Regions from separate parts of the Bradyrhizobium sp. USDA 4502 genome, predicted to be linked through region 2. Evidence: riboswitches for the same ligand, from Rfam matches in the RefSeq annotation. Region 2 holds a riboswitch; the other holds the start of a gene.
What was found. A riboswitch is a leader RNA that binds a small molecule or an ion and turns the genes downstream of it on or off. The one in region 2 is predicted to bind glycine.
Positions count from the first base shown of each region.

Region 1: it holds a riboswitch for glycine, as region 2 does, so the genes downstream of both, gcvT (glycine cleavage system aminomethyltransferase GcvT) here and ACVW1B_RS19330 (D-amino acid dehydrogenase) in region 2, are expected to answer to the same signal.

Region 1 is NZ_JBSSGF010000001.1:4,332,667-4,338,686, reverse strand. It holds gene gcvP (aminomethyl-transferring glycine dehydrogenase) at 1-72, opposite strand, end outside; gene gcvH (glycine cleavage system protein GcvH) at 96-461, opposite strand; gene gcvT (glycine cleavage system aminomethyltransferase GcvT) at 481-1,626, opposite strand; glycine riboswitch at 1,768-1,856, opposite strand; gene alaS (alanine--tRNA ligase) at 2,059-4,746, shown strand; partial or broken gene ACVW1B_RS20170 (cyclic nucleotide-gated ion channel) at 4,758-6,007, shown strand.
Region 2 is NZ_JBSSGF010000001.1:4,162,917-4,168,936, forward strand. It holds gene ACVW1B_RS19320 (ABC transporter substrate-binding protein) at 228-1,847, opposite strand; gene ACVW1B_RS19325 (M20/M25/M40 family metallo-hydrolase) at 2,113-3,243, shown strand; glycine riboswitch at 3,335-3,441, shown strand; glycine riboswitch at 3,445-3,559, shown strand; gene ACVW1B_RS19330 (D-amino acid dehydrogenase) at 3,626-4,984, shown strand; gene ACVW1B_RS19335 (ABC transporter permease) at 5,145-6,020, shown strand, end outside.

The sequences.
Region 1 (6,020 bases), 170 kb from region 2:
CGGCGACGGTCCGATGTGGCGGCGCACGAAATCGGTGGCGGCTTCGTTGATCGGCTTGAAGGGCGCGTTCATGACGTGATCCTCGGGGTGATCCTTTAGGCGGTGTGCGCGGCGTAGGCGGCCTCGTCCATCAGGCCGCCGAGCTCGCCCTTGTCGGCAATCTTCAGCTTGAAGAACCAGGCCTTGCCGCCGGCGTCGGAATTGACCAGCGCGGGCTCGGCGGCGAGCGCGTCGTTGACCTCGACCACCTCGCCGGCGATCGGCGCGTAGACGTCGGAAGCGGCCTTGACGGATTCGACGACAGCGGCGGCCTCGGCCTTCTTCAGGCTGCGGCCGACCTTGGGCAGTTCGACGAACACGACGTCGCCGAGCTGCGACTGCGCATAGTCGGTGATCCCGATCGTGGCGACGTCGCCCTCGATGCGGAGCCATTCGTGGTCGGACGTGTACAGCGTCGTCATGGGGTCGATCCTTTGGCGTTCAGCGTTTGTAGGTATTGGGGACGAAGGGCGTAGCGGCGACTTTCAGCGGCAGCCGCTGGCCGCGCACTTCGGCGAAAACGGTGGTGCCGACGGCGGAAAGGGCCGTGGGCAGGTAGCCCATCGCAACCGGCGCATTGAGGCTCGGGCCGAAGCCGCCCGAGGTCACCTTGCCGATCTGCTCGGTCGAGCCGGCATCGGCGAACAGCGCGGCGCCTTCGCGCACCGGTGCGCGGCCGTCAGGCTTCAGGCCGACCCGTCGGCGCGCAGCGCCATCTGCGAATTGCGCGAGAATTTTGTCGGCGCCGGGGAAGCCGCCGGCGCGGGCGCCGCCGCTGCGGCGAACCTTCTGCACCGACCATTCCAGCGCGCCTTCGACCGGCGTCGTCGTGGTGTCGATGTCATGGCCATAGAGGCACAGCCCGGCTTCGAGCCGCAGGCTGTCGCGCGCGCCGAGCCCGATCGGCAACACGTCGGGATTGTCGAGCAGCGCGGTGACCAGGGCTTCCACCTTGTCTGCGGGCACCGAGATCTCAAAGCCGTCCTCGCCGGTATAGCCGGAGCGCGAGACGAAGCAGTCGACGTCGCCGACGCCGCGCGGACCGGCATCCATGAATTTCATCGAACTGACATCCGCACAAAGATTCGCCAGCGCCGATTCGGCTTTCGGGCCCTGCAGCGCGATCAGCGCGCGGTCGGCCAGCGAGATGATCTCGCAGGCGTCGGAGAGATGCGCGCGGAGATGCGCCTCGTCCTCGGCCTTGCAGGCGGCGTTGACCACCAGGAACAGGTGATCGCCGAAATTCGCCACCATCAGGTCGTCGAGCAGGCCACCGTCATTGTTAGTGAATTGCGCGTAGCGCTGCCGTCCCGGCGCGATACCGACGATGTCCTGCGGCACCAGTTTTTCCAGCGCGAGCGCGGCATCCGCGACCTTGCCAGATTTGGCCCTCAGCACGAGCTGGCCCATGTGCGACACATCGAACAGGCCGGCTTCCTTGCGGGTGTGCAGGTGCTCCTTCAGCACGCCGGCCGCGTATTGCACCGGCATGTCATAGCCGGCGAACGGCACCATCTTGGCGCCGCGCGCAAGGTGCAGCGCGTGCAGCGGGGTCTGTTTCAGCGGGGAGGTTTCGCGCGCAAGCATCACAGGGCCCTCGCGGTTCCCGCCGGGGACCTATTTCCCCTTGAGAAACCTGCAGAAAGCCCCATCTGTCGCTGTGCCTGAGAGTATTATCCCGTCGGCGGACGCATCGGGGCGAACCCCAGCGTCTCTTTCCAGATGTCAGACGTCACGCGGTCCTTTTGCCTGAGAGTTTCCGGGGCGGTTGCTCCTTCGGCGCCGGCGGTAAGGCCGGTCTCTCCCGACGTGACTAGGTATAGGTAGGTAGAAAACACGGCGCCACCAAGACTGTCAACGCAGCTGCAGCAACTATCCAATGGGCTTTGTGCTGCCGCGGCAAGCCCATGATCCGCCTGCACAGTTTCTGGACACCGCAGCTGGCAATGTCTAAAAGCGTTCGGCCGGAAAATGACGCCTTTTTGCGGCTGGCCGGCCCCTTTTTCCGATTGGATGAACATGAGCAGCGTCAACGACATCAGGTCGACATTTCTGAACTTCTTCAAGGAGAACGGGCACGAGATCGTGGCCTCGTCGCCGCTGGTTCCGCGCAACGACCCGACCTTGATGTTCACCAATGCCGGCATGGTGCAGTTCAAGAACGTCTTCACCGGCGTCGAGAAGCGCGGCTACCAGCGCGCCACGACGTCGCAGAAGTGCGTGCGCGCCGGCGGCAAGCATAACGACCTCGACAATGTCGGCTACACCGCGCGCCATCTCACCTTCTTCGAGATGCTCGGCAACTTCTCGTTCGGCGATTACTTCAAGGAGCGCGCGATCGAGCTCGCCTGGAATCTGATCACCAAGGATTTCGGGCTGAAGAAGGACAAGCTGCTGGTCACCGTCTACCACACCGACGACGAGGCGGCCGGCTACTGGAAGAAGATCGCGGGCTTCTCGGACGACCGCATCATCCGCATCCCGACCTCGGACAATTTCTGGGCGATGGGCGACACCGGCCCGTGCGGACCGTGCTCCGAAATCTTCATCGACCGCGGCGAGCACATCTGGGGCGGCCCTCCGGGCAGCCCGGATGAGGATGGCGATCGCTTCCTCGAATTCTGGAACCTGGTGTTCATGCAGTACGAGCAGGTGACGAAGGAGGAGCGCGTAGCGCTGCCGCGTCCCTCGATCGACACCGGCATGGGGCTCGAGCGCATGGCCTGCATCCTGCAGGGCGTCGAGAGCGTGTTCGAGACCGATCTGTTCCGCAATCTGATCGATGCCGCCGCGTCTACCCTCGGGCACGGTCCGAACGAGCAGAACGTTGGGTCGTATCGGGTGATCGCGGACCATCTGCGCTCGTCCGCGTTCCTGATCACCGACGGCGTGCTGCCGTCGAACGAGGGCCGCGGCTACGTGCTGCGCCGGATCATGCGCCGCGCGATGCGCCATGCACAGCTCTTGGGCGCGAGCGAGCCGCTGATGCATCGCCTGGTCTGGGCGCTGGTCCGCGAGATGGGCCAGGCCTATCCGGATCTGGTCCGTGCGGAGAAGCTGATCGAGGAGACGCTGCGGCTGGAGGAGACGCGCTTCCGCAAGACGCTGGCGCGCGGCCTGTCGATCCTCGACGAGAAGAGCGCCGGCCTCAAGAAGGGCGACATGTTCGACGGCGACACCGCGTTCACGCTGTACGACACCTACGGCTTCCCGCTCGATCTGACGCAGGACGCGCTGAAGTCGCGCGGCATCAGCGTCGACCAGGCGTCGTTCACCGACGCGATGGAGCGGCAGCGCGTCAAGGCGCGTGCCTCGTGGGCGGGCTCGGGCGAGGCGGCGAGCGAGGCGATCTGGTTCCCGCTGCGCGAGAAGCTCGGTGCGACCGAATTCCTCGGCTACGAGACCGAGAGCGCGGAAGGCGCGGTGACGGCGCTGATCAAGGACGGCGCCGAGGTCGAGAGCCTGAAGGCCGGCGAGAGCGGCGCGATCGTGCTGAACCAGACCCCGTTCTACGGCGAGTCCGGCGGCCAGGTCGGCGACACCGGCGTGCTGACCGGGGAGGGCGTCAAGTTCCGCGTCACCGACACGCAGAAGAAGGCCGGCGATCTGTTCGTGCATCTCGGCACGGTGGAGCAGGGCACGCTCGGCGTCGGCACCACATTGCAGCTCGAGGTCGATCACACCAGGCGCTCGTCGATCCGCGCCAACCATTCGGCGACGCATCTGCTGCACGAGGCGCTGCGCCAGGTGCTCGGCGATCACATCGCGCAGCGCGGCTCGCTGGTCACGCCGGACCGGCTGCGCTTCGACTTCGTGCATCCGAAGCAGATCACGCCGGAAGAGCTCGCCCGGATCGAGGACATCGCCAACGATGTCGTGCTGGAGAATGACGAGGTCACGACCCGGGTCATGGGCGTCGACGATGCCCGCGAGGCCGGCGCCCGCGCGCTGTTCGGCGAGAAATACGGCGACGAGGTTCGCGTCGTGTCGATGGGCAAGGGCGCCCGCGATCACGGCCAGAACGCGCTTGGCTGGTCGGTCGAGCTCTGCGGCGGCACCCATGTCCGCCGCACCGGTGACATCGGCATGATTTCCGTGACCAGCGAGGGCGCGGTCGCGTCCGGCGTGCGCCGTATCGAGGCGCTGACCGGGCATCATGCGCGCAAGCACGCCAACGACACCATCGCGCTGGCCAAGACCGCGGCGCTGGAGCTGCGCACCACGATCGACGACGTGCCGGCGCGCATCACAGCTCTGATGGAAGAGCGCAAGAAGCTCGAGCGCGATTTGTCCGACGCCCGCAAGAAGCTCGCGATGGGCGGCGGCGGTGCGTCGAACGGCGCCGCCTCAGCCGTTCGCGAGGTCGGCAATGTCAAGCTGCTGGCGCGCGCGGTCGAGGGCGTCGAGACCAAGGATCTCAAGAGTCTCGTCGACGACGGCAAGAAGCAGATCGGCTCGGGCGTGGTCGCGATCGTTGGCGTCACCGAGGACGGCAAGGCCGGCATCGTGGTCGGCGTCACCGCCGATCTGACCGCGCGGTTCAACGCGGTCGAGCTCGTGCGCAAGGGCTCCGAGGTGCTCGGCGGCAAGGGCGGCGGCGGCCGGCCCGACATGGCGCAGGCCGGCGGGCCCGACGGCGCCAAGGCCGACGCCGCGCTGTCGGCGATCGAACAGGCCATGACTCAACAGGCATCGGCCGGCGCCTGACGGAGAGGTTGATCGTGGCGACGGCTCCGCTCAAGCCCACGATCAGCGATCCCGGGCTGCGCGACCGTCTCTACGAGCTGCTCGAACGCGATGATCTGCCGCATTCGGGCGGCTTGCGCTTTGCCCGGGTCATCGTCGCCATCATCGCCGTCGATGTGCTGGCGGCGATCCTGGCCTCCGTGCCCGAGATCGACGCGCAGTTCGGCTGGCTGCTGACGACCATCGAGATCGCGGCGGTCATCGCCTTCGCGCTGGAATATGCCGCGCGGCTCTGGAGCGTGGTCGGCCACTCGCTGCGCGACATGACGCCGGCGCGGGCGCGGCTGGAATACGCCTTCTCGGCGCTCGGCGTGATCGACCTGCTGGCCTTCCTGCCGTCGGCCGTCGCGCTTGCGACCGGCGACAAGACCGCGCTGGTGCTGTTCGGCATGCTGCCGTTCCTCAAGCTGGTGCGCTATTCGACCGCGATGCGCTCGCTGCTGGCGGCGCTACATGCCGAGCGGCGCACGCTGTTCGGCTGCGTGGTGATCCTGACCGGCGCCGTGCTGCTGTTTGCCTCGCTGCTCTATGCCATCGAGCACAGGGTGCAGCCGGACAAGTTCGGCACCATGCCGCAGGCGATGTGGTGGGCGATCGTGACGCTCGGCACCGTCGGTTACGGCGACGTCGTCCCGATTACGCCGCTCGGCCGGACCGTCACGGTGGTCGCGATCGTGGTCGGCTTCGCGATGATCGCGCTGCCGGTCGCGATCATCTCGACCGCGACCGACGAGGTCCGGCGCCGCGACTTCGTCGTGACCTGGGGCATGCTGGCGCGGGTGCCGCTGTTCTCACATCTTGGCGCTGCCGATATTTCCGACATCATGCGCTTGCTGCGGTCGCAGACCATCGAGGCCGGCGAGGTCTTGGTGCGGCGCGGCGATGCGGCGTCATCGATGTATTTCATCACCGCGGGCGAGGTCGAGATCGACCTGCCGAGCCAGCTTGTGCGGCTTTCTCCGACGGCGCGTTCTTCGGCGAGATCGCGCTGCTGCGGCGGACCAGCCGCTCCGGCACGGTGACGGCGACGCGCAAGACCAAGCTCCTGGTGCTCGATGCGCAGGACTTCCATGCCCTGATCGAGCGCATGCCGGCGCTCGCCGCGCATGTCCGGGAGACCGCGGAGGCGCGGCTTGCCGATCCGCTCGCGGCCGGCGGCGACCTGGCCGCCGCGGAGATCGCCCAGGCGCCGCGCGAGACCGACGGCGGCATCCGCGACTAGAACCTCATTCCGA
Region 2 (6,020 bases):
TGGAGCATGACGATGCCGAACGACGATCCATCCGCGCAGCGCGCAACCGACCAACCCGATCAGCGCAAGGAGCGCCCCTCCCCGCCGCAGCACGCACCACAAGGCGGACCACCGCTCAGCGACGGACTGGAGCAGCTCCGCGACAGCCACACCTGACACGCGACAGCGCGAAAAAGAAAAATGGCCGGGACAAGTCCCGGCCATTTGTTTTGCGTCAAGCCGCAAGCTTACTCGGACTTGTCGATATTCCAGAAGATCGGCGTTGCCGGGCCGTCGAGCACACCGGTCAGCGACTTCCGCCATGCGCTCGGAATGGTGTACTGGCCGAGCGGAACGTAGATCACCTGATCGTAGGCCTCGGTCTGGATTTCCGCGGCGATCTTCTTCTTTTCCTCAGCCGAGCCGGCGCGCGCGAACTTGTCACGCAGCTCCTCGATCTTCGGGTCTTCGGCCCAGCCGAACCAGCCGCCATTCTTGCCGCGACCGGTGATCGACGCGTTGACGATCGGATCGGAGACGTCGGCCGCGACCCAGTTGGTGAAGAACATGTTCCAGCCGCCTTCCTTCGGCGGCTTCTGGCTGGCGCGGCGGGTCACCACGGTCTGCCAGTCGGTGGCCTGCAGGTCGACCTTGAAGCCGGCCTCGCGCAACTGCTGCGCAGCCACGACCGGCTGCGCCTTCAGCGTCGTGACGTCGCCCGGCGCCATAATCACCACGGGGGTGCCGTCATAGCCGGATGCGGCAAGCGCCTTCTTGGCTTCCGCCAGGCCGTTGCCCTTCACCAGCGTTTCGGCCCCGACGTCGGTCTCGAGCGGCGTGCCGCAGACGAAGAAGGCGCCGCAGACCCTCTGGTACTTGGCGTTGCCGACCAGCGCGTCGAGCACGTCCTTCTGGTTCATCGCCAGGAACGCAGCCCGGCGCACCTTCGGATTGTCGAACGGCGGATAGAGAAAGTTCATGCGTCCGAGGGTCTGGAAGCCGAACTTGTTGAGGACGTCGATCTTGAGATCCGGATTGGCTTCGAGCACCGGCAGCATGTCGAACGGAAGGTTCTCCATGAAATCGATGTCGCCGGATTGCAACGCGTTCACCGCGGTCTGCGCATCGGCCATCGTGACCCACTCGACGCGGTCGACCTTGACGACCTTGCCGCCCGCGGTCCAGCTCGCCGGCTCCTTGCGCGGCACGTAGTCCTTGTTCTTCTCATAGACCGCCTTCACGCCCGGCTGGAATTCCGCCTGCACGAATTTGAACGGTCCGGAGCCGATCTGTTCCGGGATCGGCTTGTCCGGCGGCGTCTCGGCCAGACGCTTCGGCATCATGAACGGCACGCGCGATGACGGCTTGCCGATCGATTCCAGCACGAGGCCGTAGGGTTCCTTCAGCTTCAGCGTGATGGTCTTGGCGTCGGTCGCCTCCAGGCTCGCGACGAAGTCCATCAGCTTCTGGCCCATGCCGTCGACCTTGCCCCAACGCTGCAGCGAGGCGACGCAGTCTTCCGCGGTGACCGGCGCGCCGTCGTGCCACTTCAGACCGTCGCGCAGTGTGAACGTGTAGGTCAGCTTGTCGTCGGAAACCTTCCAGTCCGCCATCTGCGGCTGGATCTTGAAATTGGAATCCGTCGCCAGCAGCGTGTCATAGATCATGTAGCCATGATCGCGGGTGATGTAGGCCGTGGTCATGATCGGATCGATGACGCGCAGATCCGAGTGCATCACCGCGGTGATGGTCTTGCCCGCGGCCATCGCCTGCGGCGCGAATGACAATTCCTGCGGCGCGAACGACAGCGCGAGCGCCGTCAACGCGGCCGCTAGCGTGCGGTGTTTCCAACGCGAGATAGGGAACATGCAATCTCTCCTGACGTGTAACTGGTCAAAGCCGGCTTATTCGTTATGCATGTGGTTCGCTATTTAGGCGAACTAACATGCTGTATGGCTTGTGAAATCGAGACTTGCACCAAGCGCCAAGCGCGTCAATCGGTTTCAGGTCGCATCGGACGTACACAAACGAATGAGGCCGCGCGCCAGATTTTGGCTTTACAAAATCGTCGGCTGAGATTTTCGTAACGCGCGCGCGATGCCGGCGCCGTCAGAACAACAAGAGAGAACAACGATGAACCCCGCCAATCTCCCCTTTGATTCCGAAACGATGCTGCAGGGCCTGCGCAGCTGGGTGGAATGCGAAAGCCCGACCTGGGACGCCGCCGCGGTCGAACGCATGCTCGATCTCGCCGCCCGCGAGATGGCGATCATGGGTGCGACGATCGAGCGCATCGCCGGACGCCAGGGCTTCGCGGGCTGCGTCCGCGCCCGTTTTCCCCATCCGAAACAAGGCCAGCCCGGCATCCTGATCGCCGGCCATCTGGACACCGTTCACCCCGTCGGCACCATCGAGAACCTGAAGTGGCGGCGCGAAGGCAACAAGTGCTTCGGGCCGGGCATCTTCGACATGAAGGGCGGCAACTACCTGTCGATCGAGGCGATCAGGCAATTGGCGCGCGCCTCTTTCACGACTCCGCTGCCGATCACCGTGCTGTTCACCCCCGACGAAGAGGTGGGCACGCCGTCGACGCGCGACATCATCGAGGCGGAAGCCGCGCGCAACAAATATGTGTTGGTGCCGGAGCCCGGCCGTCCAAACAACGGCGTCGTCACCGGCCGCTATGCGATCGCGCGCTTCAACCTGGAAGCCACCGGCAAGCCCAGCCATGCCGGCGCAACGCTGTCTTCCGGCCGCTCCGCGATCCGCGAGATGGCGCGGCAGATCATCGCCATCGACGGCATGACCACCGAGGACTGCACCTTCTCGGTCGGCATCGTGCATGGCGGCCAGTGGGTCAATTGCGTCGCAACGACCTGCACCGGCGAAGCGCTCAGCATGGCCAAGCGCCAGGCCGATCTCGACCGTGGCGTCGAGCGCATGCTGGCACTGTCGGGCACCGCCAACGACGTGACCTTCAAGGTGACGCGCGGCGTCACCCGCCCGGTGTGGGAGCCCGATGCGGGCACCATGGCGCTCTATGAAAAGGCAAAAGGCCTTGCTGCAGCGATGGGTCTCGATCTGCCGCACGGCAGCGCCGGCGGCGGCTCGGACGGCAACTTCACCGGCGCGATGGGCATCCCCACGCTCGACGGCCTCGGCGTTCGCGGCGCCGATGCACATACGCTCAACGAGCACATCGAGGTCGACAGCCTCGCCGAACGCGGCCGCCTGATGGCGGCACTGCTGGCGACGCTGGACTGACATCGATTGCACTGCACAACACGTTGGCACTGCCGGATCGAAATTTAGCCTTGTCCATTTTTAAGGCTTCGCCTACGGTCCGGCCGTCCAACGCGACGATGCGGGAGAGATCGAAGCGACAACATTCGTGTTGTTGGCTTCGGCGCCGACGGAGCAACCGCCCCGGAAACTCTCAGGCAAAAGGACTGTATCGTCAGGACGATCTGGAGAGAGACGAACATGGCCGCACATCAAGGGCCATGACGTCCACCGAAGGGGATAGTTCGCTTCTGGCCACAGCCCGATGCGGATCAAGCTCTCAGGTACCGTGACAGATGGGGCGCCGAATGCCGGTTTGACCGGTGGTTCGGCGACTCTAACCCACGGGAGCCTGACAACCATCATGCCACATATCGCGATTATCGGCGCCGGCATCACCGGCGTAACGACGGCCTATGCCCTGCTTGAACGCGGCTACAAGGTGACTGTCCTTGACAGGCATCGCTACGCCGCGATGGAAACTTCGTTCGCCAATGGCGGACAGCTTTCCGCCAGCAACGCCGAAGTCTGGAACAGTGCTGCGACCATCCTGAAGGGGCTGCGCTGGATGCTCAGAAGCGACGCCCCGCTGCTGATGAACCCGAAGCCGAGCTGGCACAAATATTCCTGGATCAGCGAGTTCGTCGGCCACATCACGCGCTATCGCGGCAACACCATCGAGACCACGAAGCTCGCCATCGAAGCGCGCAAGCATCTGTTCTCGATCGCAGAGCGCGAAAACATCGCCTTCGATCTCGAACGCCGCGGCATCCTGCACGTCTATCACGACAGGGCCGGCTTCGAAGCCGGCCTCAAGGTCAACACGCTGCTGCAGCAAGGCGGGCTCGACCGCCGGCCGGTGACCCCGGACGAGATCCGCGTCATCGAACCCGCGCTGCAGACAACCTGCTATGGCGGCTTCTTCACGCCGTCCGACGCGACCGGCGATATTCACAAATTCACGCGTGGGCTTGCCGACGCCTGCATCCGCCGTGGCGCGAGCTTCGTCCATGAAGCCGACGTCGACACGATCGCACACGGCGATGACGGCTTCCGCATCGGCTGGAACGAAGCTGCTTCACATGATGCTGCGGTCGCGACGCGACAGCAGCTACAGGCGGACGGGATCGTGATTTGCGCCGGCGTGGCGAGCCGCCACTTCGCCAGCCTGCTCAACGACCGCGTCAATGTCTATCCGGTGAAGGGCTATTCGATCACTGTGCAGCTCGATGCGCCGCAAAGCCGGAATGCCGCCCCAACCGTCAGCCTGCTCGATGAAGCTGCGAAGATCGTCACCAGCCGGCTCGGCGCCGACCGCTTCCGCGTCGCCGGCACCGCCGAGTTCAACGGCTTCAACCGCGACATTCGCGCCGATCGCATTCAACCGCTGGTGGACTGGGTGCGGCATCATTTCCCGGAGATCGATACGTCGAAAGTCGTGCCATGGGCGGGCCTGCGCCCGATGATGCCGAACATGATGCCGGTGGTTCGCGCCGGACGGATTCCGGGCGTGTTCTACAATACGGGCCACGGTCATCTCGGCTGGACGCTGTCGGCGGCGACGGCGCAGATGGTGGCCCAGGCGATCGACGATTGGCGCGACCTCGACACGCCGCCGATGGCGCCGTCGTTCGGCGCCGGGCTCGATGTGCCCGCCGACGCGCGCAAAGCTGAAATCAATCCACCTTCCAGTGGACTGCTTCGAACTTCACCGGAGGAATAATCGCGGCCAACAGGACTGATTAGCTGCACCGCAAAATCCGCAGCACCGATGGCATGGGACTTGCTCAAGTTCTACCGTGAGTCTGCTACCATCTGTGCTACGGTCTGGTGTGCAACGGTCCCGCTGGGGACTTCATCGACCACAACCCAACGGATCAAATTTGCTCGGATATCTGCTTCGCCGCATCCTCGCCGCCATTCCCGTGATGGGCGTGGTGGCTCTGTTCGTGTTCCTGTTGCTGCGGCTGACGCCGGGCGACCCGGCCGCCATCCTCGCCGGCGACAACGCGACGCCCGAACAGCTCGAACGCATTCGGACCTCGCTTGGTCTGAACGAGCCGATCTACATCCAGTTCTACACCTGGATCGCCAAGTTGCTGCACGGCGACCTCGGCGTCTCCCTGATCTCGAACAAGCCGATCCTCGAAATGATCGTCCCGCGCCTCGAGCCCTCGATCTCGGTCGCGCTGGCCACCATCATCCTCTCGATCCTGGTGGCGGTGCCCCTCGGCGTGATCGCGGCGTGGAAGCACGGCACCTGGATCGACCGCTTCGTGATGGGGCTTTCCGTGCTCGGCTTCTCGGTGCCGGTGTTCGTCATCGGCTATGTGCTGATCCAGATCTTTGCGATTGATCTGCGCTGGGTTCCGGTACAGGGCTTCAAGAGCATCTCGGCCGGCTTCGGTCCGTTCTTCCAGCGCCTCATCCTGCCGACCTGCACACTCTCCTTCATCTATGTCGCGCTGATCGCACGCATGACGCGGGCCTCGATGCTCGATGTGCTCGGCGAGGATTACGTGCGCACGGCGCGGGCCAAGGGCATCGGCGAGACCGGCGTGCTGCTGCGCCATGCGCTGCGCAACGCCGCCGTGCCGGTCATCACGGTGATCGGTTCCGGCTTCGCGCTGCTGATCTCCGGCGTCGTCGTCACCGAGAGCGTGTTCAATCTGCCCGGCATCGGCCGCCTCACCGTCGATGCGGTGCTGGCGCGCGACTATCCGGTGATCCAGGCGATGATCCTGTTGACGTCGGGTATC